DNA from 2 places in the Mesorhizobium sp. WSM1343 genome. Region 2 is predicted to be linked to the other one. Evidence: predicted binding sites of a transcription regulator. Region 2 holds the regulator's gene; the other holds the start of a gene.
What was found. The regulator PhoB, encoded in region 2, activates phosphate uptake and scavenging genes when phosphate is short. The targets are predictions, from matches to a motif close to TGTCATNNANCTGTCAT.
Positions count from the first base shown of each region.

Region 1 (5,400 bases), 3.1 Mb from region 2:
CCGCCGGAGAGGAGAAAGGTGGCGCGGATGCCGATCAGCGGCGGCAGGGCGCCGCCAACCAGCGGGCCGACCAGAGCCCCGCCCGTGATGCCGGCCGACAGCAGGCCCAGCGCCCAGCCGGAACGCTCCTTGGGTGTCTGCATGGCGACGAGGATGGTCGATCCCGAGGAGTAGCCGCCGGCAAAGCCGATGAGCAGCCGCAGCAGCACCAGCTGCCAGACCGTCTGCACCATGCCGGTCAGCGACATGCATATGGCCATGCCGAAGCTGGCGCGAACCAGCATCACCTTGCGGCCATAGCGGTCGCCGAGACGTCCCCAGAGCGGCGCCACCAGCGCCGCCGCGAAGAACGTCGCGCCATAGGCAATCCCCGACCATTGCACGATCGCCGCGTGACCCTCGGCACCCAGCTGCTCGATATAGAGCGGCAGGAACGGCAGAAGCAGCGTCATGGCGACAAGCGTCGAAAACGAACCGGCGAAGCACACGAACAGATTGCGCCGCCAGTGGATGTTGTAGGTGCTGTCGGTCGCCGGGGGCGTGCTCTGCTGCATGTCGTATGTCCTGTCCCAGCAACTCTTCTATCGATGCTTGCTGCGGATACCAATTTGGGATACCAAGATGGTGCACGTCATGGACGCAAGCTTGGCCGCTGTCAATGCAACCTGTCGAACGTGATCGGCAAGACGATCGCAAACGGCCAAAAGGTGGAAACGACAATGTCGCAGATGCACAGCGTCGAAAAACAGCTTCGGCAGATGATCCTGGGCCTCGAGATCGGTCCCGGCGAAAAGCTGACCGAGCGCTGGATCGAGAGCCGTTTCGGTGCATCGCGAACCCCGGTCAGGGCAGCACTTCTGCGGCTCGAGACCGAGGGGCTGGTCGGCAGGGACGGGCGCGGCTGGACGGTGTCGCCGATCAATCTGGCTGAACTCGAGCAGATCGCCGTCTACAGGGAGGCGGTCGAGGTTGCGGCAGTTCGCCTGACATGCAGCCTGGCGGACCGGAGCGCCATCGATGTCATCCAGGCGATGCTCGAATCCTGCGACAACGACACGCCGCGCGAGGAATGGCATCGCGTCGGCATGGATTTTCACATCGAACTGGCGCGTCTGTCAGGCAATGAATTCCTGTTCCGGGCGGTCCGCGATGCCATGACGCGCCTGTCACGGGCGCGCTGGCTGGAGGTTCGCGACGAAGCGGCCCTCAGCCGCGCCTGGGCCGAACATCGCGCCATACTGGCGGCGGCACGCCGTGGCGACGCCGATGAAGCTGCGCGCCTGCTCTCGGTCCACATCGTCGGCAGCCGCGACCGGCTGGTGACGTCGCTCGCCAACGATCGGCGCGGTCTTCGCGCCAGAGGCTTTGCCGTCGTTGCTGCTTAAGGTGGATGAAGGGGCGCAAAGCGGCGTCTGGACGTGTGCGCACTTTCGCCCTCGCTTCGCAGACGCCGATGGCGTAAGGAGCGGCGATGGAAAACAACCGATTTGAAACACCTGTGACTGTGAAGTCAGTCGCGGCGGGAAGCACTCAGCTCTTGCGCACGGCGCGTGAGGCTTCCGACTACCTCCTCAACAGCTGGCCCGGCAAGCGCAGCCCCAAGCATCGCGCGGCCCTGCAGGCCTGCCATGACGCACTCGCCGGCGACAAGCCGGCGATGAACGCCAGGCGCGCCTTCATTGCGGCGGCGCGCGAAGTGGACGTCTTTGTCAGCGACAAGGCGCCGGCCTGACACAAGGCGACATCCGAGGCGGCAATCCGGATTGAGGCACGGCCCGCATCTGCGGGCCTTTTGCCGTCACTTTGCCGTTTCGGTTTCGGCTTCAGTCTCGTCTTCGGGCTTCGAACGTTCCCTCGCTGCAACCTTGGCTGCCAGCTTCTCGGCCTTCTTGGCCGCCTTCTGGCGGTCGCGTTCCTTGCGTTCCTGATCGTAGTTTGGTGGTCGCGCCATATCGGCTCCTTTTTCACTGCCTCGCGGCTCTGGTCCTGCCTAGGAGCATTAGCCGTCAAACACAACAGCTGAAGCGATAGTGCGTCGATGATGGCCAGGCTTGCAAGATGCGCGCCGCAATGATGGGGCCACGCCCATCACTGCGGCGGCGATACCTATCGCCATCGATTTGCCGATCAGATGCCGCTTCGGTCAATCACCAGATCGGCGGCACCAAAACGGTCCTTTGCCGCCAGCTGCTGGTGCCAGTAGGGATAGAGCAGGGGCGGCCGGCTGACCGCGTCGAGGCGCGCGCGCTCCTCGCCCGAAAGCACCAGGCTTGCCGCCGCGATGTTGTCCAGGAACTGCGTTTCCGTCCTGCCGCCGATCACCAGGGAACTGATGGACGGCCGGCCAAGCAGCCAGGCCAGCGCCACCTGCGCTGCCGACACGCCGCGCTGCGCGCCGATCTCCACAAGCACATCGACGATCCGCCACAGCCGGTCCTCGTCGCGGATCGGTGGTTCCGACCAGCCCGCGAGTTGGCGGGCGGTGGGGCTGTCACGGCGGTATTTGCCGGACGCAATCCGCCGGCAAGCGGGCTCCAGACCAGAACGCCCAGCCCCTGGTCGACGGAAATCGGCAGCAGTTCGTACTCCGCTTCGCGCGCTTCCAGCGTGTAGTGGATCTGCTGCGTGATGAAGCGCGGCTGATGACGGCTGTCGCTGATGCCGAGCGCCTTCATCACCTGCCAGCCGGAATAGTTGGAGCAGCCGACATAGCGGATCTTGCCCTGGGCAACCAGCGTGTCGAGCGCGCCGATGGTTTCCTCCAGCGGCGTCACGCCATCCCATTCGTGCAGGAAATAGATGTCGATGACGTCGGTCTTGAGCCGCTTCAGGCTCTTCTCGCATTCCCGGATCAGGTGATGGCGCGACAGGCCTTCATCGTTTGGACCTTTGCCGATCCGCATCCGTGCCTTAGAGGCGATCAGCACGTCGCCCTTGCGCTTGCCGCCGAGCGCTTCGCCGATGATCTCTTCCGAAATGCCGTTCGAATAGACATTGGCGGTGTCGATGACATTGATGCCGGCGTCGATACAGAGATCGATCATCCGGCGCGCTTCGTCGAGATCGGTCTTGCCGACCGCCGAAAAAGCTCCGGCGCCGCCGAACGTCATGGTCCCCATGGTCAGTGTCGAAACTTTCAGGCCGGAACGGCCGAGGGTGCGGTATTCCATGTCGGTCCTCGCGATTGCATTGGGAAAGGGCTGGGGAGGGTGCCCGAATAAGGCCGCTATTTGTAGGACAATTTGGGCGACGTGTCTCCATGCCAGCGCGGCGGATCGATCATGCCTGGCTGGACCGACGGCGGCGGTAACCATGCTCGCGCTGCAATAAAACCGTCATTGCAGGCCTATATGGAAGTCGGCTCAGGTGTTGCCGTTCCCGGGCTGTAGGCCGGGAGTTTGGGGCGCCGGACGTGGATCGACAGAGCTTGCAAGTGGAGCAGCCGATAATGACCGAGCTAAAACAGAATTCTCCGGCCAGGGATTGGCTTGAAGCCGAGCTCGCCGACACGCTTGACGAAGACTATGAGCTCGAAATGTCGGAGCCGGCGCTGTCGATGGAGATCGCCAAGATCTACAAGAACTCGCATCCGCCTTCGATCGATCGCATGCAGTATTTTCGCGACCTGATCACCCTGCAGTCCGAATTGATCAAGCTGCAGTCCTGGGTCGCCCACCACAAGAAGAAGCTGGTGGTGATCTTCGAGGGACGCGATTCGGCCGGCAAGGGCGGTGTCATCAAACGCATCACCCAGCGCCTCAACCCGCGCATCTGCCGTGTCGTCGCACTGCCGGCGCCGACGGAGCGCGAAAAGTCGCAATGGTATTTCCAGCGCTATGTCCCGCATCTGCCGGCCGGCGGCGAGATCGTGCTGTTCGACCGCTCATGGTACAACCGCTCGGGCGTCGAGCGGGTGATGGGCTTTGCCCAGCCCGATCAGGTCGAAGAATTCTTCCACGACGTGCCGGAATTCGAGCGCATGCTGGTCCGCTCGGGCATCACCGTGGTCAAATACTGGTTCTCGATCACCGACGAGGAACAGCAGATGCGCTTCCTGATGCGCATCCACGATCCGATGAAACAGTGGAAACTGTCGCCGATGGACCTGCAGTCGCGCGTGCGCTGGGAGCAGTACACCAAGGCCAAGGAAGAGACCTTCGCCCGCACCAACATCCCGGAAGCGCCCTGGTTCATCGTCGAGGGCAACGACAAGAAACGCGCGCGGCTGAACTGCATCGACCATCTGCTCAAGCAGCTGCCTTACGAGGAAGTGCCGCACGAGGAGATCACTTTGCCGGAGCGCGTCTTCAACCCCGAATACGAACGCCAGGTGCTGCCGCGCGAGCTCTACGTGCCGGAGAAGTATTGAGGCAGACGAAGCTGCGATCTCCCCCACGAGGGGGGAGATTGGCTCTCCACCTTACGCCCGCTTGATGGTGACGTGCGTTGCGAGCGGGGTCGCCACCTGCTCGCTGCAGACATAGCCGAGCTTGAGCATGTCCAGGCCGGCAAAAAGGTTCTCGCCCGTGCCCAGCAGCACCGGCGCGATCGCCAGATGCATCTCGTCGATCAGTTTTTCCTGCAGATATTGCCGTATGGTGGCGACGCCGCCGCCGACCCGCACATCCTTGCCGCCAGCGGCAGCCTTGGCCCGTTCAAGAGCTGAATGGATGCCGTCGACGACGAAGTGGAAAGTGGTGCCGCCCTCCATCGTGATCGGTTCCCGCTTGTGATGGGTCAGCACGAAAACCGGCACATGATAGGGCGGGTTGTCGCCCCACCAGCCTTTCCAGCTGTCGTCAGGCCATTCGCCGCGGATCGGTCCGAACATGTTGCGGCCGAGGATCCAGGCGCCGACATTTTCGAAGCTGCGCGCCGCGAACGCCTCGTTGACGTCGGTGGTGCCGCCATCTTGTCCGAGCACCATCTCGCGGAAGGTGCGGGTGTCGACAAACCACTTGTGCAAGGATTCCCCACCGACGCCGAGCGGATTTTGCAGATCCTGATCGGGACCGGCGCCATAGCCGTCGAGCGATAGGGTGAAAGCGTTGACGCGAAGTTTGGACATGCGAGCCTCCTCGATAACCGATTGTGTTTTGCAAGCAGTTTTTTGTAACAAACCGATTGTGAATTGCAAGCGGTATTTTCAAGCTCAAACGAAGCCCACGCAACGGTCAAGTGGCCCTCGCTATGGATTCCCCGGCCAAGAGCCGGAAATTGGTATGGATGTCGAAGCGGATTGGCCGACATTGCTCGCCGCGACCGGCCGTCGTCGCGAAGAGAAATTACCCCTTCAGCATCTCCGCCACTTCGGGTGCGAAATAGGTCAGGATGCCGTCGCAGCCGGCGCGCTTGAAGGCGAGCAGCGATTCCAGCATTGCCTTCTCGCCGTCGATCCAG
Region 1 covers NZ_CM148370.1:4,621,129-4,626,528, reverse strand. Annotated here, with positions in the region: gene AC0NIL_RS22685 (multidrug efflux MFS transporter) at 1-554, opposite strand, end outside; gene AC0NIL_RS22680 (GntR family transcriptional regulator) at 720-1,385, shown strand; gene AC0NIL_RS22675 (DUF982 domain-containing protein) at 1,499-1,732, shown strand; gene AC0NIL_RS22670 (hypothetical protein) at 1,799-1,951, opposite strand; partial or broken gene AC0NIL_RS22665 (aldo/keto reductase) at 2,128-3,170, opposite strand; gene ppk2 (polyphosphate kinase 2) at 3,449-4,369, shown strand; gene AC0NIL_RS22655 (dihydrofolate reductase family protein) at 4,421-5,068, opposite strand; gene hemB (porphobilinogen synthase) at 5,286-5,400, opposite strand, start outside.
Region 1: the regulator PhoB is predicted to act here: its motif matches at 3,323-3,339, upstream of ppk2 (polyphosphate kinase 2).

Region 2 (5,400 bases):
TCGCCGCAGACGCTGGTCGCCTTCGCGCTCGGGCTGACGCTGTTCACGCTGACGCTGGTGATGAACATCGTCGCGCTCTACATCGTGCGCAAATATCGGGAGCAGTACGAATGACCGACATTCCCATGGATACGATGGTCAGGCCGGCGGCCCATCCGCGCCGCGACATCGGCCTGAAGGCCCGTTACGCCGCCGAACGCCGTTTCCGCATCTATGGCGTCGTGGCGATTTCCGTAGGCCTGGCGTTCCTGGCAATCATGCTGATCACCATCGTCTCGAAAGGCTACACCGCCTTCTGGCAGACGACGGTATCGCTGCCGATCACGTTCGACGAGAAGGTGATCGATCCTTCCGGCAAGCGCGCAACCGATCCGAGCGTTCTGATCAAGGCGAATTATCCCAAGCTCGCAGAAAACGCGCTGGTGGCCAAGCTCGGCATTTCTCCTGATGACAAGCCGATGATCCAGAAGCTCAAGGGCTTCCTTTCGGAAGGCGCCCGCGTCCAGTTGCGCGACATCGTTGCCGCCGATCCCTCGGTGATCGGCACGACACGCGACGTCAACATCCTCGCCGCCGCCAATCTCGACTCGGCTTTCAAGGGCCAGATCGACCTCAGTGTCGAGGAAGCGCGACGCAAGGTCTCGGACCAGCAGATCGCCTGGATGAACAAGCTCAAGGCCGAGGGCGCGATGGCCGAGCACTTCAACAGCGGCCTGTTCACCTACGGCGCCTCCAGCCGCCCGGAAACCTCGGGCATGGGCGTGGCGATCATCGGCTCGTTTTATATGATGGTGATCGTGCTGCTGCTCGCGCTGCCGATCGGCGTCGCCGCCTCCATCTATCTGGAGGAATTCGCCAAGAAGAACCGTTTCACCGACCTTATCGAGGTCAACATCAACAATCTGGCCGCAGTGCCGTCAATCGTCTTCGGCTTGCTCGGCCTCGCGGTGTTTATCAATTTCCTGGGCATGCCGCGCTCCGCCGCTTTCGTCGGTGGCCTGGTGCTGACGCTGATGACGCTGCCGACGATCATCATCGCGACGCGCGCCGCGCTTGCCGCGGTGCCGCCGTCGATCCGCTCGGCAGCTCTCGGCCTTGGCGCCTCCAAGATGCAGATGGTGTTCCAGCACATCCTGCCGCTTGCCGCACCCGGCATCCTCACCGGCACTATCATCGGTCTTGCGCGCGCGCTCGGCGAAACCGCGCCTCTGCTGTTGATCGGCATGGTCGCCTTCGTCGCCGATCCACCGACGACGCCTTTCGATCCGGCCACCGCGCTGCCGGTGCAGATCTATATGTGGGCGAACGAGGCCGAACGCGCCTTCGTCGAGCGTATGTCCGGCGCCATCATCATCCTGCTCGTCTTCCTCATGGCCATGAACATCACCGCGATCGTGCTTCGGCGTCGGTTCGAGCGGCGCTGGTAGAAAAAAGGCATTTTGGTATGAACATCATGACCGAACAGTCCCTTGAAAACGCAGTGGGCGACAAGATGAAGTCGAACGAAGTGATCAAAATGCGCGGCGACAAGGTCGGCGTGTTCTACGGCGAGAAGCAGGCGCTGTTCGACGTCGATCTCGACGTCCGCCTGAACCAGGTGACGGCGCTGATCGGCCCCTCCGGCTGCGGCAAGTCCACCTTCCTGCGCTGCCTCAACCGCATGAACGACACCATCGATTCAGCACGGGTAACCGGCAAGATCACGCTCGACGAAGAGGACATCTACGACAAGAACATCGATGTCGTCGAACTCAGGGCGCGCGTCGGCATGGTGTTCCAGAAACCCAATCCGTTCCCAAAGTCGATCTACGAGAACGTCGCCTATGGTCCGCGCATCCACGGATTGGCCAAGCGCAAGGCCGACATGGATCAGATCGTCGAGTCCAGCCTGAAGAAGGCGGCGATCTGGAACGAGGTCAAGGACCGTTTGCAGGAACCTGGCACGGGTCTTTCCGGTGGCCAGCAGCAGCGCCTGTGCATTGCACGCGCCATCGCCGTGTCACCCGAGGTGATCCTGATGGACGAACCGTGTTCGGCGCTCGACCCGATCGCTACCGCTCGTGTCGAGGAACTGATCGACGAACTGCGTCAGAACTATACGATCGTCATCGTCACCCATTCGATGCAGCAGGCAGCGCGCGTGTCGCAGCGCACCGCGATGTTCCATCTTGGCTATCTGGTCGAGGAGGGCGCCACCGACAAGATGTTCACCACCCCCGACGACAAACGCACCCAGGACTACATCACCGGCCGGTTCGGCTGATCTCTGGCATATGAGGGACGAAGATCATGGGTGAACATACCGTCGCATCTTTCGATGAGGATCTGGAGCAGATCAGCCAGCTGATCCGCGACATGGGCGATCTCGCCCGCTCGATGGTCGGTGGCTCGACCAGGGCTTTGCTCAATTCGGACAATGCGCTGGCGCAGCGGGTGGTTTCCGACGACGCCATCATGGATGCACGCCAGCGCGAGCTGGACGATCGCGCCATCACGCTGATCGCCAAGCGCCAGCCGATGGCCAACGATCTGCGTGCGGTGGTCGGTTCGATCCGCATGGCCGGCGACCTCGAGCGCATCGGCGACCTTGCCAAGAACATCGCCAAGCGCGTCGGCACTGTCGGGCTGAGCGTCACGCCGCACGACCTTTCGCATTCGATCGACGCAATGGCGCAGCTGGTGCTGATCCAGGTGCAGGGGGTCGTCGACGAGTATGCCGCCGCTGACGCGGCAGCGCTTGCCACGCTCAGAAACAATGATGAACGCATCGACGTCAAATACACATCGGTGTTCCGCGAACTGCTGACCTACATGATGGAAGATCCGCGCAACATCACGGCGTGCACGCACCTGTTGTTTTGCGCCAAGAACCTCGAGCGGATCGGCGACCACGTGACCAACATCGCCGAAAATGCCTATTATGTTTTGACCGGCACGCAGTTGCCAGCCAACCGTCCGAAGCAGGACGAGACGGCAATGTCCGCGCCAGCGGCATGACAGGGGTGACCAGCCGATGATCGCGCCACGCATCATGGTGGTGGAGGATGAGGAGCCGCTAGGCGTGCTGCTCCGCTACAATCTCGAATCCGAAGGTTACCAGGTCGAAGTGGTGACGCGCGGCGACGAGGCCGAAATCCGGCTGCAGGAGAACGTTCCAGACCTTCTGGTGCTCGACTGGATGGTGCCTGCGGTTTCCGGTATCGAACTCTGCCGCCGGCTAAGGATGCGTCCCGAGACCGAGCGGCTGCCGATCATCATGCTGACCGCGCGAGGCGAGGAAAGCGACCGCGTGCGCGGCCTCTCGACCGGTGCCGACGACTATCTGGTCAAGCCTTTCTCGACGCCGGAGTTCATGGCCAGGGTCAAGGCGCTGCTGCGCCGGGCCAAGCCGGAAGTGCTGTCCAGCGTGCTCAAGGTCGGCGATATCGTGCTCGATCGCGAGTCGCACCGTGTCTATCGCAAGAAGAGCGAGATCCGGCTCGGGCCGACGGAATTCCGCCTGCTTGAATTCATGATGCGCCATCCAGGCCGCGTGTTCTCGCGCAGCCAACTGCTCGACAATGTCTGGGGCGAGACGATCTACATCGACGAACGCACGGTCGATGTGCATGTCGGCCGGCTGCGCAAGGCGGTCAACAACGGCCGTATGCCCGATGTCATCCGCACCATCCGTGGGGCGGGTTACGCCATTCGCGAGGACTGAACTCCCTCGTTTGAACTCACGCCACGTTCTTGCCGCCGAGACCGGATCTCGCCTGCACGCCCGGCGCAAAAATCTCCTGATCGACGAAGATCAGCGCCCGCATGGCGCAGCCTTCGCGGATCAGCGGCAGTTCGTTCGGCTCGGTGTCGAAGGAAATCGACTTGGAATGCTGGCCGCCGGCGGTCTGGGCAATCGCTTGCCGCAATGCCGGCTCGATCAGGTCGAAGGCGGCGGCGCTGACGCCGACCATGGCGACCGGCGCCGGATCGATCAGCGCAAACAGGCTGCCGAGGCCGTAGCCGAGCGCTTCGCCGGCCTTGCGATAGGCTTCCCGTTCGGGCCCGTCCCTCTCGCGGGCGGCGGCAGCCAGGGCGCGCATGTCGACGTCGCTGACATCGGCGACGGGTTCTGCATCCTCGCCCATCTGCCGCGCGTTGCGCCAGATGGCATAATTGCCGGCATAGGCTTCGACGCAGCCGCGCCGTCCGCAGCGACACAGCGCCCCGTTCGGCCGATGAATCATGTGGCCGAATTCGCCGCCCGAGGAATGGGTGCCGGTGAACAATTCGCCCTTCAGCACCAGCCCCATGCCGATGCCGTGCGACAAAAGGATAGCGATGAAATCGTCGCGGTAACGATCGGGATCGCGCCAGCGCAGCGCCACCGCCATCATGTTGCAGTCGTTCTCCATAATGGCGGGGACGCCGAACTCCTCTTCGAATATGTCGGCGAAGGCGATGTCGGTGTGCGGCGTGATCGGCGACCACAGCATGGCGCGGGCACGGGTGTCGGTGATGCCCTGGACGGCCAGCGCGATACGAGCGATGCTGCGCACGTCCAGGTCGGGATCTTCCAGGCGGCGCCGCACGATTGCCGTGCACTCACCGATCAGCGAGTCGCGCGACATCGTCAGCGTGTCGAGCCGGCGCTGTTCCTCGGATATTACCTGGCCGGCATAGTCGATGACGGCGACCGAGAGGAAGTTCAGCGACAGCACCACGGTCATTACCGCGGCCGCTTCCGGATTGAGGCTGAGGCCGACCTGCGGACGGCCGCGTTTGAGCGAGCCGGCCTCGCTCGGCTTGCTTTCGGTCAGGATGCCTTCGACGATCAGGTCGGATGAGATCGCCGAGATCGTCGAATGGCTGAGGCTTGTGGTTGCGGCGATCTCGGTGCGCGACGGCTGTCCGGCGCGGCGCACCGCGGCGATCACCATCGCGCGGTTGCGGCGGCGCAAATCGTCGTGGCGGATTCCGACCGACATGCTCTTTCATATCCTCCCGGTCGCCGCGGTTCTTCCTGCCCTGGAACGCTGTCGGTGACGCGGTCAAATACTGGCAGAAGCCGCGCGCCGTGTCATTTATTTATTCCGAGGCCCGAAAAAAATTCGAAACGACATCAAAATCCATCAGAATCGATGTTGACAGCGTTCGGGCGTTGGCCCAGTATTTTTTCGAGGCTCGAAAAAATAGGGCCTTTGTGCCGGCCTTCGGGCCAGTTTGGTCGCGCCATACGCGGCGCAGGGAGGATAATATGAAAAGATTCACAGCCGCCATCCTGGCGGGTGCCGCCATGTCGCTGACGCTCGCGTCTGTCGCGCAGGCGAAGGACAAAGTCGTCGGCGTTTCGTGGTCCAACTTCCAGGAGGAACGCTGGAAGACCGACGAGGCCGCCATGAAGACGGCGATCGAGGCCGC
Region 2 covers NZ_CM148370.1:1,487,657-1,493,056, forward strand. Annotated here, with positions in the region: gene pstC (phosphate ABC transporter permease subunit PstC) at 1-114, shown strand, start outside; gene pstA (phosphate ABC transporter permease PstA) at 111-1,427, shown strand; gene pstB (phosphate ABC transporter ATP-binding protein PstB) at 1,445-2,263, shown strand; gene phoU (phosphate signaling complex protein PhoU) at 2,290-2,997, shown strand; gene phoB (phosphate regulon transcriptional regulator PhoB) at 3,014-3,703, shown strand; gene AC0NIL_RS07210 (ROK family protein) at 3,720-4,967, opposite strand; gene xylF (D-xylose ABC transporter substrate-binding protein) at 5,237-5,400, shown strand, end outside.